One region of the Allobosea sp. UC22_33 genome, then DNA from elsewhere that is predicted to be linked to it. Evidence: predicted binding sites of a transcription regulator. Region 1 holds the regulator's gene; each other region holds the start of a gene.
The links. The regulator LexA, encoded in region 1, represses DNA repair genes until DNA is damaged. The targets are predictions, from matches to a motif close to TGTTCNNNNTGTGTTCNG.
Positions count from the first base shown of each region.

Region 2: ACFJGT_RS03005 (DNA recombination protein RmuC) is a predicted target of LexA. The motif match lies at 1,741-1,758, and genes of this name have one in related genera.
Region 3: ACFJGT_RS12425 (2'-5' RNA ligase family protein) is a predicted target of LexA. The motif match lies at 2,171-2,188, and genes of this name have one in related genera.
Region 4: ruvC (crossover junction endodeoxyribonuclease RuvC) is a predicted target of LexA. The motif match lies at 1,725-1,742, and genes of this name have one in related genera.

Region 1 covers NZ_CP170556.1:2,001,607-2,005,802, reverse strand. The annotation lists gene glp (gephyrin-like molybdotransferase Glp) at 1-1,058, shown strand, start outside; gene lexA (transcriptional repressor LexA) at 1,139-1,846, shown strand; gene ACFJGT_RS09510 (ComEC/Rec2 family competence protein) at 1,840-4,131, opposite strand; partial or broken gene ACFJGT_RS09505 (glutamate--tRNA ligase) at 4,191-4,196, shown strand, end outside.
Region 2 covers NZ_CP170556.1:647,690-651,885, reverse strand. The annotation lists gene truA (tRNA pseudouridine(38-40) synthase TruA) at 1-23, opposite strand, end outside; gene fmt (methionyl-tRNA formyltransferase) at 23-952, opposite strand; gene def (peptide deformylase) at 1,140-1,676, opposite strand; gene ACFJGT_RS03005 (DNA recombination protein RmuC) at 1,791-2,975, shown strand; gene ACFJGT_RS03000 (methyl-accepting chemotaxis protein) at 3,543-4,196, shown strand, end outside.
Region 3 covers NZ_CP170556.1:2,626,273-2,630,468, reverse strand. The annotation lists gene ACFJGT_RS12435 (enoyl-CoA hydratase/isomerase family protein) at 1-357, shown strand, start outside; gene ACFJGT_RS12430 (M20/M25/M40 family metallo-hydrolase) at 616-1,995, opposite strand; gene ACFJGT_RS12425 (2'-5' RNA ligase family protein) at 2,303-2,782, shown strand; gene ACFJGT_RS12420 (glutathione S-transferase N-terminal domain-containing protein) at 2,901-3,608, shown strand; gene ACFJGT_RS12415 (phosphoribosyltransferase family protein) at 3,641-4,111, opposite strand.
Region 4 covers NZ_CP170556.1:3,704,016-3,708,211, reverse strand. The annotation lists gene ruvB (Holliday junction branch migration DNA helicase RuvB) at 1-34, opposite strand, end outside; gene ACFJGT_RS18080 (GNAT family N-acetyltransferase) at 58-549, opposite strand; gene ruvA (Holliday junction branch migration protein RuvA) at 546-1,163, opposite strand; gene ruvC (crossover junction endodeoxyribonuclease RuvC) at 1,189-1,704, opposite strand; gene ACFJGT_RS18065 (sulfite exporter TauE/SafE family protein) at 1,869-2,648, shown strand; gene ACFJGT_RS18060 (YebC/PmpR family DNA-binding transcriptional regulator) at 2,765-3,511, opposite strand; gene ACFJGT_RS18055 (TIGR00282 family metallophosphoesterase) at 3,613-4,196, opposite strand, start outside.

The DNA.
Region 1 (4,196 bases):
CGGCCATGGACGGCTATGCCGTGCGTGGCGACGAGATGGCGGAAGGCGTCTCGCTGACAGTCATCGGCGAATCCGCCGCCGGCCGGGCCTATGAAGGCACGGTCGGGCCGGGACAGGCGGTGCGCATCTTCACGGGCGCGCCGATGCCGGAGGGCGCCGACACGATCCTGATGCAGGAAGATGCGGACGGTGTCGGCAGCCCTGTGATCCGCGTGCGTGTGCCGCCGGCCAAGGGCAAGTTCCTGCGTGCCGCCGGGCTCGATTTCCACGAAGGCGACGTGCTGCTGCAAGCCGGGCGCGTGCTCGACAGCGCAGCGCTCGGGCTTGCCGCCGCGATGGGGCATCCGAACCTGCCCGTCCGGCGCAAGCCGCGCGTCGCGATCCTCGCCACCGGCGACGAGCTGGTGGCGCCGGGCGAGCCCGTCGGCCGCGACCAGATCGTCGCCTCGAATTCGTTCTCGCTCGCCGCTCTGGTCGAGAAAGCCGGCGGCACCGTGCTCGATCTCGGCATCGCTCGCGACGACCATGCCGACCTTGCTGCGAAAATCGAACAAGCCCGCGCCGCCGATGCCGATGTGCTGATCACGCTGGGCGGCGCCTCGGTCGGCGCGCATGACCTCGTGCAGGAAGCCCTGACGCGGGCCGGCATGGCGCTCGGCTTCTGGAAGATCGCGATGCGGCCGGGCAAGCCGATGATGACCGGGCGGCTCGGCCGCATGGTCGTGGTAGGCTTACCCGGTAATCCGGTGTCCTCGATCGTCTGCGGCCATCTCTTCGTGCTGCCCTTGATCGAGGCGCTGCTCGGCATCACTGAGGCCGATCGCGACCGCAGCGTCCCCGCCATTCTCGGCCGCGACATGCCCGGCAATGACGAGCGCGAGGACTATCTGCGTTCGGAGCTGGCGCTGACGCCGGAAGGCTGGGTGGCGACACCCTTCGATCGCCAGGATTCCTCGATGCTCGGCACATTGGCCCGGGCGCAGGCCCTGACGATCCGCCCGGCCCATGCCGCTCCGGCCAGGAAGGGCGCCCCCTGCCGGATCCTGCCCTTGCGGTAGCGGCTTGCGGAACACAAGCAGAACGCGTATGGTGTTCGTGCTTTGTTTCGAATCTGCGCATTGAGGGGCTGGCGGCGACCATGCTGACACGCAAGCAACATGAACTCCTGCGCTTCATTCAGGAACGCTTGCGCGAAAGTGGCGTGCCGCCCTCTTTCGACGAGATGAAGGACGCGCTCGACCTGCGCTCGAAATCCGGCATTCACCGCCTGATCATGGCGCTGGAAGAGCGCGGCTTCATCCGCCGCCTGCCGAACCGGGCACGCGCGCTCGAGGTCATCAAGATGCCGGACGGGCTCGGCGCGCCGCAGGCTCGCCCCCGTTTCAGCCCGGCCATCGTCCAGGGCGGCCTCGGCTCACAGCCGAGCGTCGCCAAGCCGCGCCCTGTCGAGGATGACAACCGGCATTCCATCGCCATTCCGGTCATGGGCCGGATCGCGGCGGGCACGCCGATCGCGGCGATCCAGAGCCGCAGTCATACCGTCTCGCTGCCGCCGGACATGCTCGGCTCCGGCGAGCATTACGCACTGGAAGTGCGCGGCGATTCGATGGTCGAGGCCGGCATTCTCGACGGCGACACCGTCGTCATCCGCAAACAGGACACCGCCAATACCGGCGATATCGTCGTGGCGCTGATCGACGACGAGGAAGCGACCTTGAAGCGCCTGCGCAAGCGCGGCTCCTCGATCGCGCTCGAGGCCGCGAACCCGGCCTACGAGACCCGCGTGCTCGGCCCGGACCGGGTCAAGATCCAGGGGCGCCTCGTCAACCTGATGCGGCGTTACTGAAGGCGCTCGGTATCGGCCTCGGCTTCGGTATCGACGGCCGGTGCCGGCGGCGCGATGGCAGGCTGATTGGCGGGGCGCGTCGTTGGCTCGGCCGGACGGCGTTCGCGCCGGCGGGTCCACGGGCGGTCGGCCGCGTTCGGCTCGGAGACATGGCTGCTCCAGCCCGATGCCGTGCGGTAGAGCGAGGTTGCGCCGTCGCGCGTGAGCGCCATGCGCTCGACGAGCCGGGCCTTGCAGGCCCCGCTCCAGGGGATGGCGGTAACGACGAGATCGGCCCGCTGGCAATCCTCGATGATGGCCAGGCGCTCTCGCGTATAGGAGACCGTGCGCTTGTCGGCGGTCTGCGCGACGCAAGCCAGCCGGTCGCAGGCGATGCCGGTGCGCAATGTCGGATCATCGGGCGAGCGGCTGTCGCCATCGGCGGCGAGCCATTGCTGCAGGACGAAACGGCTGGGCTTGCCCGCCACAACGAGGCGCCCGTCCGGGCCGCGTACCGCCAGCCCCGAGCCGTCGCGCTCGATCAGGATTTCCGGTCGCTCCGGCTTGCCGGCAATGGCCACGCCGCCGATCAAGGGCAAGACGGCCAGCCAGCGCCAGGCCGTGGTCCAGAGCGTCAGCCAGAGCAAGGTCACCGCGAAGCAGCCCAGCACGCCTGAGCCGAAGGCCGCGACCGTCACGGTGGAGTGGTCGATGGTCGCAACCCAGTGCGCGACCTTCAGTACGACGTCGGAGGCCAGCCCCATCAAGGCCCAGGCGGGCCAGTCCAGCCCGAACGGGTAGGCGAGCACGCCGAACACCGCCGCCGGCATCACGAAGAGCGAGACGAAGGGCAGCGCCATGGCGTTGCCGAGCAGGCCGAACGGATTGAAGATCTGGAAGTGGTAGGCGCCGAATGGCGCGGTCGCGGCCGTCGCCAGCATCGTGGTGACGAGGATGCCGAGCGCCGCCGTCCAGATCGGCCCGAGCGGCCAGGGCAATGCCGACGGCGGCTCGCTGCGGTCTCGCCTCTCCCAGCGCTCGGCGAAGGCGATCAAGGCAGCGACTGCGCCGAAGGACATCTGGAAACTCGGCCCGAGCAGCGCCTCCGGCTCGCGCAGCAGCACGATGATGGCGGCGAGCGCGAGATTGCGCATGCTGAGCGCGGCGCGATCGACCAGGATCGCGCCGAGCATGACCAGCGTCATGATCAGCGAGCGCTCCGTCGCGACATCGCTGCCCGAGAAGATGCAATAGCCTGTCGCGCCGATCATGGCGGCCACCGCCGCGATCTTCTTGACCGGCCAATGCAGCGCGACCGTCTGCGAGAGGGCCAAAAGTGCGCGGACAAGCCAGAAGATCGTGCCGGCGGCGAGCACCATGTGCAGGCCGGAGATCGAGACGATGTGGTAGATGCCGGCGGCGCGCAGGTCGTTGTTCGTGGCTTCGGTGATCAGGCCGCGCTTGCCGGTGACGAGCGCGGCGGCGACCGCACCGCCCTGCCCGCCGCCGACCTCAGCGATGCGTTTGGTCAAGGCATTGCGGGCGCGATCGATCATCACGTCGATCGCGAGGCGCGTCGGCATCGGAAAGGGCGCCGGCGCAAGCGCGATCTTGCCGGAGATGCTGCCGACCGCGCCGATCCCGCGGAAGAAGGCGTCGCGGCCGAAATCGTAACCGCCCGCCCGCGCTGGTCCGGGCGGCGGCAGCAGGCGCGCGGTCGCGACGATATGATCGCCCGGCGCCACCGAGCCCTGCCGGATATTGACCCGGACCCGCTTCGGCCTTTCGCCGGCCGGAACATTGGCGAGATCGGTCACCAGCAGCACGAGCCGCGCGCCCTTGTCGCGGGCTTCGACGCTCTCGACGAAGCCCGTCACCTTGCCGATACGAGGCCGCTCCAGCATGGGGGCGCCGATATCGGCCGTGCGCCAGACCCCGGCAGCGAAGCCCGCGAAGGCGGCGGCCGCAGCGAGGCAGGCCATCGATGCGACCGGGCGCATCCGCATGACGAAGGCCGCCGTGCCGCTCAGGGCAAGGCCGAGCAGCGGCGCCCACAATGCCGGCTCACGATCGGCCGTGAAATAAAGCAAGATGCCGACGCCCATCGCGATCGGCAGCCAGAGGAAGGGGCGGCGCCGCTCCACCTCCAGCGCGAAGCCCCGCTGGAGATGCAGCCAAAGCTGCCGAAGATGGGGCTGAAGGCTTCCGGCCAGCGGCACCAGAACACCGAAGCGAGCCGGCAAGGCATCGGCGCGGGCGCCGCGCCGGCCTCGTCCCAGCTCTTGCCCCGGCGGTGCCGGCTGCATCGCCCCCTGCTCCCCCTGCCGGCGCTGCGATTTGACCGCTTAACCTTTCCGGCCAAGCCATGTTA
Region 2 (4,196 bases), 1.4 Mb from region 1:
ATGACGAGCTTGTAGCGCGGCATCAGAGCTTGCCGCCGGCTCCGAGCCGGGCGCCGCGCAGGAACTCGGCCCCGCTCATTGGAGCCTTGCCGGCGCGCTGGACCTGCAGCAGCTTCACCGCCCCGACCGCGCAGGCAACGGTGCCTTCGTCGTCGAGCAGCGTGCCGGGCTCGGCCGCGCCGCCGGCACGCGCCGTGCGCAGGATCTTGAGCCGTTCCGGCCCCTTGCCGAGATCGATCTCGGCGAAGGCGCCCGGGAAGGGCGAGAGGCCGCGGACGAGGTCATGGACCTGCTGCGCCGGCAGCGCCCAGCTCAGCTTGGCCTCGGCATTGGTGATCTTGCTGGCATAGGTCACGCCCTCGTCCGGCTGTGGCGTGAACTGCAAGCCGCCGCGGCCGAGCGCCGCCAGCGCGCGCACCATCAGGTCGGCACCGAGAGGGCTCAATCGGTCGTGCAATTCGCCGGCTGTCATGTCCGGGCCGATGGCGAGGCTCTCGACCATGGCGACGGGGCCGGTATCGAGGCCGGCTTCCATCTTCATCACGCAGACGCCGCTCTCGGCATCGCCGGCCATGATCGCGCGCTGGATCGGGGCGGCGCCCCGCCAGCGCGGCAGCAGCGAGGCATGGAGGTTCAGGCAGCCGAGCTCGGGCAGATCGAGAATCGCCTGCGGCAGGATCATGCCATAGGCGACGACGACTGCGACATCGGCCTGATGCGAGGCGATGATCTCCGCCTGCTCCGGCGTCCTAAGCGTTGCGGGCGTGAAGACCGGGATGCCGAAGCGTTCGGCGGCGCGATACACCGGCGAGGGCTTCAGTTCGAGGCCGCGACCGGCCTGCGCCGGAGCGCGGGTGTAGCAGGAGACGACCTCATGCCCCTGGCCAACGATCTCGGTCAGCACCGGCACGGCGAAATCCGGCGTGCCCATGAAGATGACGCGCAAACTCATATGCTGAACTTGTCTCCATAGCGGCGGTCATCCCGGGCGACCCGCCGGGTCCGACCTTGGGTCGGCCCGATGGCAGGCTCCGGGGGACCCGGGATCCACTCCGGAACCTCTCCTGCCGGCACTCCGGCATGGATCCCGAATCTGCGCTTCGCTCCGTCCGGGATGACGGGGCGCGGGTTGGAAAACCTCAGGCCGCCGAGCGCTTGGCCGCCTTGGCGAATTTCTTGGTGACGCGCTCGCGCTTCAGGCGCGAGAGATGATCGATGAAAAGCACGCCGTCGAGATGGTCGATCTCGTGCTGCAGGCAGGTGGCGAGCAGACCATCGGCCGCAATCTCCTGCGTCTTGCCGTCGAGATCCAGGTAGCGGACCTTGACCTCGGCGGGGCGCTCGACCTCCTCGTAATATTCGGGAATCGAGAGGCAGCCCTCCTCATAGGCACTGAACTCTTCCGAGGACCAGGTGACCTCCGGATTGATGAAGACCTGCGGCTTCTTCGCTTCCGGCTCCTCGCCCTCCTTCGCCTCGGGCTTCGACAGGTCGATCGTCACGACGCGCAGCGGCACGCCGATCTGGATCGCGGCAAGGCCGATGCCGGGCGCGTCGTACATCGTCTCGAACATGTCCGCGACCAGCGCCTTGATCTCGGGCGTGACGGCCTCGACCGGCTTCGAGACGAGGCGAAGCTGGGCGTCGGGCAGGATGACGAGCGGGCGAACGGACATGGGATTCCAAGAGAAAAGGGCTGTTGAACCGGGGACATAAGCATTTGTGGGAGAGCGGTCAAACTGTTCCGCTTTCGTTCGCAATTCCCCCTCGAATCGGCTAGGCTCCCGCGCATGAACGAGATCGCCTTCACCTTGCTGGAACGCCCGGTGACCTGGGCCGAGGCCGTCATGGGCTTCGGCGCCCTGAGCCTCGTCCTGCTATCGATGGCGGTGATCGTCGGCTGGCGCGGCGGCCGGAGCCGCGCGATCGAGGCCGCGATAGCGACCGAACGCGCCCGCGAGATGGACGACAAGGTCGCGGAGATGAACCGCCAGCAGGCCGAACTCGCCGGCCGGATGCAGTCGATGGCCGAGATTCTCTCGACCCGGCAGGGCGATCTCGCCCGGCTGGTCGCCGACCGCATGGACGGCCTGAGCCACAAGGTCGGGCAAGGGCTGGAGCGGAACGTCCAGCAGACCACCGAGAGCCTCGGCAAGCTGCAGGAGCGGCTGGCGGTGATCGACAGCGCCCAGAAGAACCTGACCGACCTCACATCCGAAGTCGTGACGCTGCGCGACGTGCTTTCCAACAAGCAGGCGCGCGGCGCCTATGGCCAGGGCCGGATGGAGGCGATCATCCGCGACGGCCTGCCCGCCGCCTTCTTCTCCTTCCAGCCGCAGCTCTCGAATGGCAAGCGGCCGGACTGCCTGGTGACGCTACCCGGCGACGGGCGCGGCCTCGTCATCGATGCCAAGTTCCCGCTGGAGAGCTTCACGCTGCTGCGCGAGGCGCGCGGCGACGATGCCAGGAAGGCGGCCGGCCAGCGCGTCCGCAGCGATGTCGGCGTGCATGTGAAGGATATCGCCGAACGCTATTTCCTGCCGGGCGAGACGCAGGACATCGCCCTGCTCTTCGTGCCGTCTGAGTCGATCTATGCCGATCTGCACGAGCATTTCGACGATGTCGTGCAGCGGGCGCACCGCGCCCGGATCATGATCGTCTCGCCCTCTCTGCTGGCGCTGGCGATCCAGCTGATGCAGTCGCTGGTGCGCGATGCACGGATGCGCGAGGAAGCGCAGGTGATCCAGAGCGAGGTCGGCAAATTGCTCGACGATGTGCGCCGTCTTGGCGAGCGCGTCGACAAGCTCGACACGCATTTCCGGCAGGCGCAGGACGATGTCGGCCAGATCAAGACCTCGGCCGGCAAGGTGACGAGCCGCGCCGAGAGGATCGGCGCGCTCGATTTCGACGACGAGAAGAGCGAGCCGAAGCTGCCCTTCGCCAAGGGCCTAGACCTCAAACGCGCCGCCGAGTGACCCCGCGAACGCTTCCGCGCCTCCGGGCCGCCTGAAGCAGATCGCGTGCATGCGAGGGTGGTGCCGAGGCGGCGCTGCCTGGCCCGCCTTGCACAGCCATGCATGGTTGCGCCGGCGCGCCGCGACCTCCCTGTACCCTTGCGGCATTAGAACCGCCTTAAGCATTCTCTGGAAGAACAAGAGGCGCTTCCGAGGCCGAATACGATCGGATTCCGACCTCGGAGCAGTAAAAAGCAAAGATTGCCTACAAATTAGACACCTCGACTACGCCTGCCGCCTCAGCCCCACATCTTGAACGACGTCTTCCCAGAAGGTCCGTCATGACAATGAGCATCAAGACGAAGCTGGCAACCGCGCTGGTTGCCCTGGCATTCTGCGTCCTCGCCACCGGCGCCTGCGGCTACCTGGCGCTGCGGTCGGCGACCGAACGGATCGACAGCGTCGTCCAGAACAACGTCGTCCCAATGGAGCAGTTGCGGATCGTCAGCGACATGTACGCGGTCAATATCGTCGACACCATCTGGAAGGCGCAGAGCAATCAGATCACCTGGACGAATGAGCTCAAGAGTGTTTCAGGAGGCTGGGGGGGCTATCGACCAGAGCTGGAAAGCGTATCTGCCCAGCGTTGGCGATGCCGAGGAGAAACGGCTCGCGGACGAGGCCACGGCCTTGATGAAGAGCGGCAACGTCGCCGTCGCCAAGCTGATCGGCATCCTGAAGGAACGCGACGAAAGCGCGCTGCGCATGTTTGCGACCGACGAGCTCTACAAGGCGATCGACCCGATCACCGCCAAGGTCGGGGAACTGACCACGCTGCAACTGTCGCAGGCGCGCAGCCAGGGCATGGAGGCCCAGTCGATCGCCCACTCCGCCGGTCTCCTCCTGCTGGCCGTCGCCGGTGTCGCCCTGCTGATGGGCGCGCTGGCCCTGGCCTTCGTCATCCGCGGCGTCGTGCGCCCGCTCGGCGGCATGACCGATGCGATGAAGCGCCTTGCGAATGGCGAGCAGGACGTGACCGTGCCCAGCATCGGCCGGCGCGACGAGATCGGCGAGATGGCAGGCGCGCTGCAGATCTTCCAGGAGAATGCCGCACGCGTGCGGGCGCTGGAGGAGCAGGAGCGCGCGGCCGCTGCGGCGCGGCTGGCGCGGGCGCAGTCGATGGAAGCGGTGGTCTCGGATGTCAGCGAGGTCGTCGCGGCTGCGGCTGCGGGCGATTTCTCG
Region 3 (4,196 bases), 620 kb from region 1:
TCGATGGAGAATTACGGACGGCTCTACGCCATCCTCGGTCCGGCACGGGTGAAGGATATCGTCTTCACCGCCCGGCTGGTCGAGGCGGAGGAGGGGGCGCGGATCGGCCTCTATAACGAGTTGGTGCCGGACCATGAGGCGCTGATGCGGCGGGCCGGTGAACTGGCGCAGACCATCGCCGGCCACGCGCCATTGACGATGCGCGCGACCAAGGAGGCGATGCGCCGGCTGACGGCCGCGATCGCCGCCGGCATCGACGGCCATGATCTCGTGACGCTCTGCTATACCAGCGCCGATTTCCGCGAGGGGATGGAGGCGTTCCTGGGCAAGCGGACGCCGAACTGGACCGGGCGGTAGCCCCCTCCAATTTGCCACCGGAACCACGCCGTCATCCCGGGCTTGACCCGGGATCCATGCCGGAGCGTTTCCGATAAAGGTTCCGGAATGGATCCCGGATCGGCGCCGCTTCGCGGCTTGTCCGGGATGACCCACGTTTGTGGTTTGAGCGTTATGCTCGCCCTTGTGGCGAGCATCCACGTCTTGAACGCCGTGCGTCACGAAGGAAGACGTGGATGGTCGGGACAAGCCCGACCATGACGGTGCGCCGCCAAAGGCTCAGGCCGGCTTTCCGAGCTGCCCGAGCTCGTGCAGCAGGGCCGCGCCCGTGCGCAGGCCGCTGTAGAAGCAGTCCAGCGTCATGTTCTCGTTGGGGGCGTGGTTGGCCTCGTCGTGATTGGCGTAGGGCGTCACGAAGGCGGGGATGCCGAGGATCTTGGTGAAGACGTAATTCGGCAGGCTGCCGAAGCCGGCCGGGATCAGCAGGGGCTCCTCGCCCTGCGCGGCGACGAAGGCGCGGCGCAGCGGTGCGGTATAGGGCGAGGCGATCGATGTCTTGGAGGGCTGCATACCCTTCTCCTCGCAGATGAATTCGACTTCCGGCGCGTGCTTTTCGACGTGGGCCCGGACCTTGCGCAGGATGTCCTCCGGATCCTGCGCCTCGACGAGGCGGATGTCGCATTTCACCAGCGCCTCGTTCGGCAGCACGGTCTTGGTGCCCGGCCCGCCATAGCCGCCATGGAAGCCGTTGATCGTCAGCGTCGGACGGAAGCAGAGGCGCTCGTAGAACGGGCGATCGGCTGGCGCGTCGAGGCGGGTGAGGCCGACGCCCTTCTTGAAGGCCTCGATATCGAGCGGGAGGCGCTCGACCGCTTCCAACTCCTCCGCCGTCGGTGGCTCGACGGCATCGTGCAGGCCCTCGATGGTGATCTCGCCTTCGGGGTTCTTCATCGTTGCGAGGAGATGGACCAGCGTCCAGATCGGGTTCGGCACGACACCGCCGAAATTGCCGGAATGAACGTCGCGGCTGGCATGGCGGCAGCGCAGGTCGAAGGAAACGACGCCGCGCGAGCCGAACTTGATCGAGGGCGCGCCACTGGCATGGCGCGGCCCGTCGGCGGTGACGGCGAGGTCGGCCTTCAGCAGATGCGGATTGGCGCGCACGAAGCCAGCGATGTTCGGGCTGCCGATCTCCTCCTCGCCTTCCAGCACGAGGATGACGTTGCAGGGCAGTTCGCCATGGACCTTGAGATGGGATTCGATCGCGAGGATCTGGGCGAAATGCTGGCCCTTGTTGTCGCCGACGCCGCGCGCATAGAGACGGCCGTCGCGGATCGTCGGCTCGAAGGGCGGCGAGACCCATTTGTCGAGCGGGTCCGGCGGCTGCACGTCGTAATGTCCATAGAGCAGCACGGTCGGCTTGCCCGGCGCCTTCTCCCAGCGCGCGACGACGACCGGGTGGCCCTCGGTCGGGATCAGGCTGGTTTCCAGGCCGATCTCGGTGAGCATGTCGACGAGCAGCAGGCCAACCTCGGCGATGCCGATATTCTCGGCGCTGATGCTGGGGTGCCGCAGATAGGCGATGAGACGGTCGAGGAAGGCGCTGCGGTTCGCTTCGATATGATCGAAGACCGCGGCGAGTGCGTCTGAGGAAGCCATAGCCAATGCCTGAAAGGAGAGGAATCCGTGCCGCCCGCCAAGCGGGGGCGCAAGCGGCGACCGTGCGGCCACCGAAGGCAGCCTAGACGCGGGGTGAGTGGGGCTCAAGCGCTGGTGAAGCTGTGGTGGTGATTGGCAGCCTTGCGATTTTCGCTGGGTAGATTGTGGCTTGATTTGTTCATACTTTGTTCTATTGTGGGATATGCAGCTCGTTCTTGACCTCGATGGTGGGCGAGAGGTTCGGCCGCGAGAAGGCCGCCGTCCGCCCCGCTATTTCTTCGCGCTCCTCCCGGATGCGGAAGCGAGGGTGCGGATTCACCATCTGGCCGGTGAGTTGAGCGCGCGGCTTCGCGCCTCCGGCGAGTTGCGCGGACCTGCCAAGTATCATGTGACCTTGCGGGGGATTGCTGCCCCCGATGGGCCGTTCGGGCAGACTATCGAGATGGCGTGCGCAGTCGCCAACGAAATCCGAAGGACTTCCTTCGCAGTCATGTTCAATCAGGCTGCGAGCTTCGGAGCGGCGCCGAACTACGCATTTTCCCTGACGACGCGGGAGGACCTGGCCGGTGCAAACCGCCTGTCCGCCGCACTCCATGACGCCTTGCGGCACGCCGGACTCAAGGTCGACGGGTCGAGCTTCCAGCCGCATGTGACACTCTTCTACGATCGGAGGCGTCTGGAGTTCATCGACGTTCCAGAGCTGCGCTGGCAGGTGCGCGACTTCGTTCTGATCGAAAGCATCGATAACAGGAGGTACGAGATTCTGGGCTCCTGGCCGCTCGTTTGAACTCCATGCAGCCGTGCAAGGCCGGTTTGCGGCAATCGAGGGCGTGCGCCGTTGCTTTGGGCGCTGCCGGCTCTATCGTTCCCGGCCGAAGCCTCATCCGATTCAGACGGAGCCTGTCATGGCCGATTTGTCCGCCTTTCCGATCACCAAGCGCTGGCCGGCAGTGCATCCCGACCGCATCCAGCTCTATTCGCTGCCGACGCCGAACGGCGTGAAGGTCTCGATCGCGCTGGAGGAGCTGGAACTGCCCTACGAGCCGCATCTCATCGATATCGGCAAGAACGAGACCTGGGGGCCGGAATTCCTCTCGCTGAACCCCAACGGCAAGATCCCGGCGATCATCGACCCCAACGGCCCCGGCGGAAAGCCGTTCGGCCTGTGGGAATCCGGTGCGATCCTGCTCTATCTCGCCGAGAAGACCGGCAAGCTCCTGCCGAAGGACCCCGCGGCCCGCTACGAGACCATCCAGTGGGTGTTCTTCCAGATGGCCGCGATCGGCCCGATGTTCGGCCAGCTCGGCTTCTTCCATAAGTTCGCCGGCCGCGAATACGAGGACAAGCGCCCGCGCGACCGCTATGCCAGCGAGAGCAAGCGCCTGCTCGGCGTGCTCGAGGACAGGCTGGCCAGCCGCACCTGGATCATGGGCGACGACTACAGCATCGCCGATATCGCGATCCTTGGCTGGGTGCGCAATCTCGTGGGCTTCTATGGCGCGGGCGAGCTCGTCGATTATGCGAAGCTGACGCATGTGCCGATCTGGCTGGAGCGTTGCCTGTCGCGCCCGGCCGTGCAGCGCGGCCTCGACAGCCCGAAGCGCCCGGGTTGAGTCCCGGCTGCCCTTGGACGCAGCCCGAAAACCTATTTGGGCTGGGTCGGCGGGAGGTGCTGCACGGTATGCACAGCGATGCCGCCCTGGGTCAGCCGCTCCCGGCCGCCGAGGCCTTCGAGCTCGAAGACAAAGAGCGCATGCGTGCAGCGTGCGCCCAGCCGGCGCAGCAATTGCGCCGTTGCCAGCGCGGTGCCGCCAGTCATCAGGCAATCGTCTATGATGGCAACCTTACGCCCCTCCAGCGCCTGGCCCTTCGACATGGCGATGCCGTTGCCGAGCTCATAATTGTTCGCGAGGCTGCGCACGACATCGGCGCGGATGGAGCCGACCTTGCGGATATCGATGAAGCCGAGGCCGTTTCGCAGCGCCAGCGCGCCGGCAAAGCCGAGGCCGCCGATATCGATGCCGGCGAGAAGGTCGATCTCCTTGTCGAGACGGGCGGAGAGGGCCTCGCAGGCGGTCCCGCATCCAGCGGGCGTCGCTGGTGAAGGTCGTGGCATCGGGAAAGTCGACGCCGGGGACGGGGTGGTCCTTCCAGCGACGATGGGGAAAAGCCGGGCTGTCCGACATTTTCGGCTCGGAGAC
Region 4 (4,196 bases), 1.7 Mb from region 1:
TCTCGCTGTCGTCATTGCGGCGTTCGGCCGTCATCAGGCCGGAGCGTTTGGGTTCGCTCACAGCGCGATCTCCAGCTCGATGGCGTCGTGGATCGGAATGTCCTTGTATCCCGTCTTGATGATATCGGGCACGACTGAGCGATAGGCGTCGATCGCCTCGAGATAAAGCCCCGAGAGGCGGAAGCCTTGGCGCTGGTAGAAGGTCATGCCCGGCATGTTGTCATTGGTCAGCATCGCCTTGAGCTTTTTGGCGCCGGCCTTGCGCGCCGCGAAGATGACGGCGTCGAGCATCTGGATGGCCACGCCTTCGCCCGGCTTCAGCGAATGGAGCGCGCAGAGATAGGCGCTGTCGCCCCGCACCGTCCAGCTCGCCAGCGCTGCCGTCCTGCCCGCGCTGTCGAACAGGCCGAGCGCGTCGATCTCGGCGACATCGTAGACATGGAGGTCGATCATCATGCTGTGCGAGCCCCAGCTTGCCAGCATGATGCGGCAAAGCTCGGTCTTGTCGGTGACGATGCGCAGTTCGAGCTCTTCGGGCGCTTCGCTCACTTCGCCAGTTCCTTCAGGCCCAGCTTGATGAGCTGGGCCGTGCCGGCCCCATCGCCGGCGGCCTTCGCGGCAGCCGCGACGGCGGCCACCGCCTGCGCCTGAGGATAGCCGAGATTGGCGAGCGCCGACACGGCGTCGGCGATCGGCTGCGGCAGTTTCCTGTCCTCCAGCGCGCCCGCGAGCTGCGCCACGCCCGGATCGATATGGCCGAAGGCCGGGGCCTTGTCCTTGAGCTCGGCGCAAAGGCGTTGCGCCAGCTTCGGGCCGACGCCGGGGGCGCGGGCGATCGCGGCCTTGTCGTTGGTGGCGATCGCGGTGGCGAGCCCACCTGGATCGAGCGTCGAGAGGATCGCGAGCGCGACCTTGGCGCCGACGCCCTGCACGACCTGCATCAGGCGGAACCAGTCGCGCTCGACATCCGACATGAAGCCGTAGAGGCGGATCGCATCCTCGCGGACATGGGTCTCGATCGAGAGCGCGGCGGCCTCGCCGGGCTGGGGCAGGCGCTGGAGCGTGCGCGCCGAGCACTGCACGACATAGCCGACGCCCTGCACGTCGATGATGACGTGGTCCTCGCCATAGGAATCGATCAGGCCCTTGAGCTTGCCGATCATCGTCTCGTTCCCCCGGCCGCTGTCATCAACCCGCCACGCGCATCTGCGCGACCAGCGCCTTCATGCCGCGATGCTGGGCATGGCAGATCGCGACGGCGAGCGCGTCCGCCGCATCGGCCGAGGAGGTCTCGGCCTTGGGCAGGAGCACGCGGATCATCGCCTGGACCTGCTTCTTGTCGGCATGACCGACGCCCACCACGGTCTTCTTGACGAGGTTCGCGGCATATTCGGCGACATCGAGCCCGGCGAGCGCCGGCACCACCAGCGCGATGCCGCGGGCCTGGCCGAGCTTCAGCGCCGATTGCGGGTCGCGGTTGATGAAGGTCTCCTCGACGGCGGCCTCATGCGGACGATGCGCGGCGAGGACCTTGTTCAGGCCTTCATGCAATTGCCGCAGGCGTTGGCCGAGGGAGAGAGCGCCGTCGCTCTCGATGCAGCCGCAGGCGACGAAGGAGAGCTTGCTCCCCTCCGAAATCACGATGCCCCAGCCGGTTTTGCGGAGGCCGGGATCGATGCCGAGGATGCGAATCGGAGGTGCCATGATGTCTGCAAACTAGCGGATGTTTCGGATTTGTCCCGCGCCGAGAGGGGGCGACGGAACGGGGCGGGATGAATTCCCCTGATCGATGACATCAAAAAGGAAAGTTGTTCTTGCCGTGGGCCGGCGGGCATGGTTCGCCCCATCGTTCGTCTCCAGCGGGCTCCATGTCCTCGATCCTGTCTTCCTTCATGCCGGGCCTCACGGCCGACGGCATCGCCGTCCTGCTGGCCGCGACCTTGCTCGGCGGGCTGGTGCGCGGCTTCACCGGCTTCGGCTTCGCCATGGTGTTCATGCCGCTGGCCTCGGTCGTGCTCGGGCCGGTCGCGGCGCTCGGCCTGATCTGGTTCATCGATCTGCCCTTCGCGCTGCCGATCGCAGCGCGCAGCGCCAAGCAGGCCGAATGGCGCGAGATCCTGCCGCTGCTGCTGACCGCGACGCTGGCGCTGCCGGCAGGGATCTGGCTGCTGATCTGGCTCGACCGGGAGACGATGCGCTGGGTGCTCGCCTCGCTCGTGCTGATCGCGGTCGCGCTGATGGCGTCGGGCTGGCGCTATCACGGGCGGCCGACGATCCCGCTCTCGCTCGGGGTCGGGGCGCTGTCGGGCCTGTTCAACGGCATGGCCTCGATCGGCGGCATGCCGCTCGCGGTGTTCTGGCTCGGCGCGCAGCGCAACGACCGGCACAAGACGCGGGCCAATCTGCAGGCCTTCTTCGGCGTCTCGACGCTGATCAGCGGCGCGGTGCTGTGGTGGAAGGGCATCCTGACGGTCGGTGCGCTGACGATGGCAGTGCCGCTCTTTGCGGTCTACGGCATCGGGCTCTGGGCCGGAACGCACGGCTTCCGGCTGGCGTCCGAGGAGACGTTCCGGCGCGGGGCCTATCTGGTGATCTTCCTGAGCGCGCTGATCAGCCTGCCGCTCTGGGATGTCGTGATCGGGCGGTAGGACGCGGCCAAGCCGTCATGCCCGGGCTTGACCCGGGCATCTCAAGACGAGAAGGCCCGGGAGCCTCTTCCGGCCAGATATTCTCGGGTCAAGCCCGAGAATGACGCCAGCCAAGCTCAGGCGCTGAGCTTCGCCATGATGTCGTCGGAGATCTCGAAATTGGCGAAGACGTTCTGGACGTCGTCGTCATTGTCGAGGGCTTCCATCAATCGCATCATCGAGGCGGCCTTGTCCTCGTCGAGCGGGGCCGAGGTCGTCGGCCGCCAGACGGGCTTCGCCGAGGCGGGCGCACCCAGCGAAGCTTCGAGCGCCTTGGAAACCTCGTTCAGCGCGTCGAAGGCGCAGAGGATGGTGTGGCCGTTCTCGTCCGAGATCACGTCGTCGGCGCCGGCCTCGATCGCGGCCTCCATCAGCTTGTCGGCGTCGCCCGCCTCCGGCGGATAGCTGATCTCGCCAACGCGGTTGAACATGAAGGAGACCGAGTTGCTCTCGCCCAGCGCGCCGCCCGCCTTGGTGAAGTAGGAGCGCACGGCCGAGGCGGTGCGGTTGCGGTTGTCGGTCAGCGCCTCGACGATGACGGCGGCGCCGCCCGGACCGTAGCCCTCGTAGCGGACCTCGTCATAGTTGTCGCCTTCGCCGCCGGCGGCCTTGTTGATGGCGCGCTGGATATTGTCCTTCGGCATGTTCTCGGCGCGCGCGGCGAGCACCGCCATGCGCAGGCGCGGGTTCATGTTGATGTCGGGCATGCCCAACTTGGCGGCGACGGTGATTTCGCGGGCCAGTTTCGAGAACAGTTTTGAGCGCACGGCATCCTGCTTGCCCTTGCGATGCATGATGTTCTTGAACTGTGAATGGCCGGCCATGGGAGCTCGTTACCTTCAGAGGTTGCGGCGGAATGCGCTGGAAGCCGGCCTTATAGGCGCCGGCTCCGCCCGCGTGCAAGCGCTGCGCGCGCCGGGCAGCGTCAGGAAATCCAGGCCTCGGGCACCGCCTGGCTGAGATGCGGGCCGACGCGCACGGCCCAGACCGCCCTGGCCAGGCCAGTCGCATCGTCGATATCGACCGCGACGCCGGAGAGCGTGCCTTCGCCGGTCGCCGGTTCCAGCCTTGCGCCCGGCACTTTCTGCAGGAAGCGGCGCACCGGCTCGTCCTTCTGCATGCCGAGCACGGAATCGTAGTCGCCGCACATGCCGGCATCGGACTGATAGGCCGTGCCGCCGGGCAGGATGCGGGTGTCGGATGTCGGCGCGTGGGTATGGGTGCCGACGACGAGGCTGGCGCGGCCGTCGAGGAAGTAGCCCATGGCCTGCTTCTCGCTGGTCGCCTCGGCATGGACGTCGACGATGACGGCATCGGCGACTTCGCCGAGCGGGCAGGCCGAGAGCTCGCGCTCGACCGCCGCGAAGGGATCGTCGAGCGCATCCATGAACAGCCGGCCCATGACGTTGACGACGAGGACGCGGGCGCCGTTGCGGGCCTCGATCACGGTGGCGCCGCGGCCGGGCGTGCCGGGCGGATAATTGGCCGGGCGGATGAGGCGATCCTGCC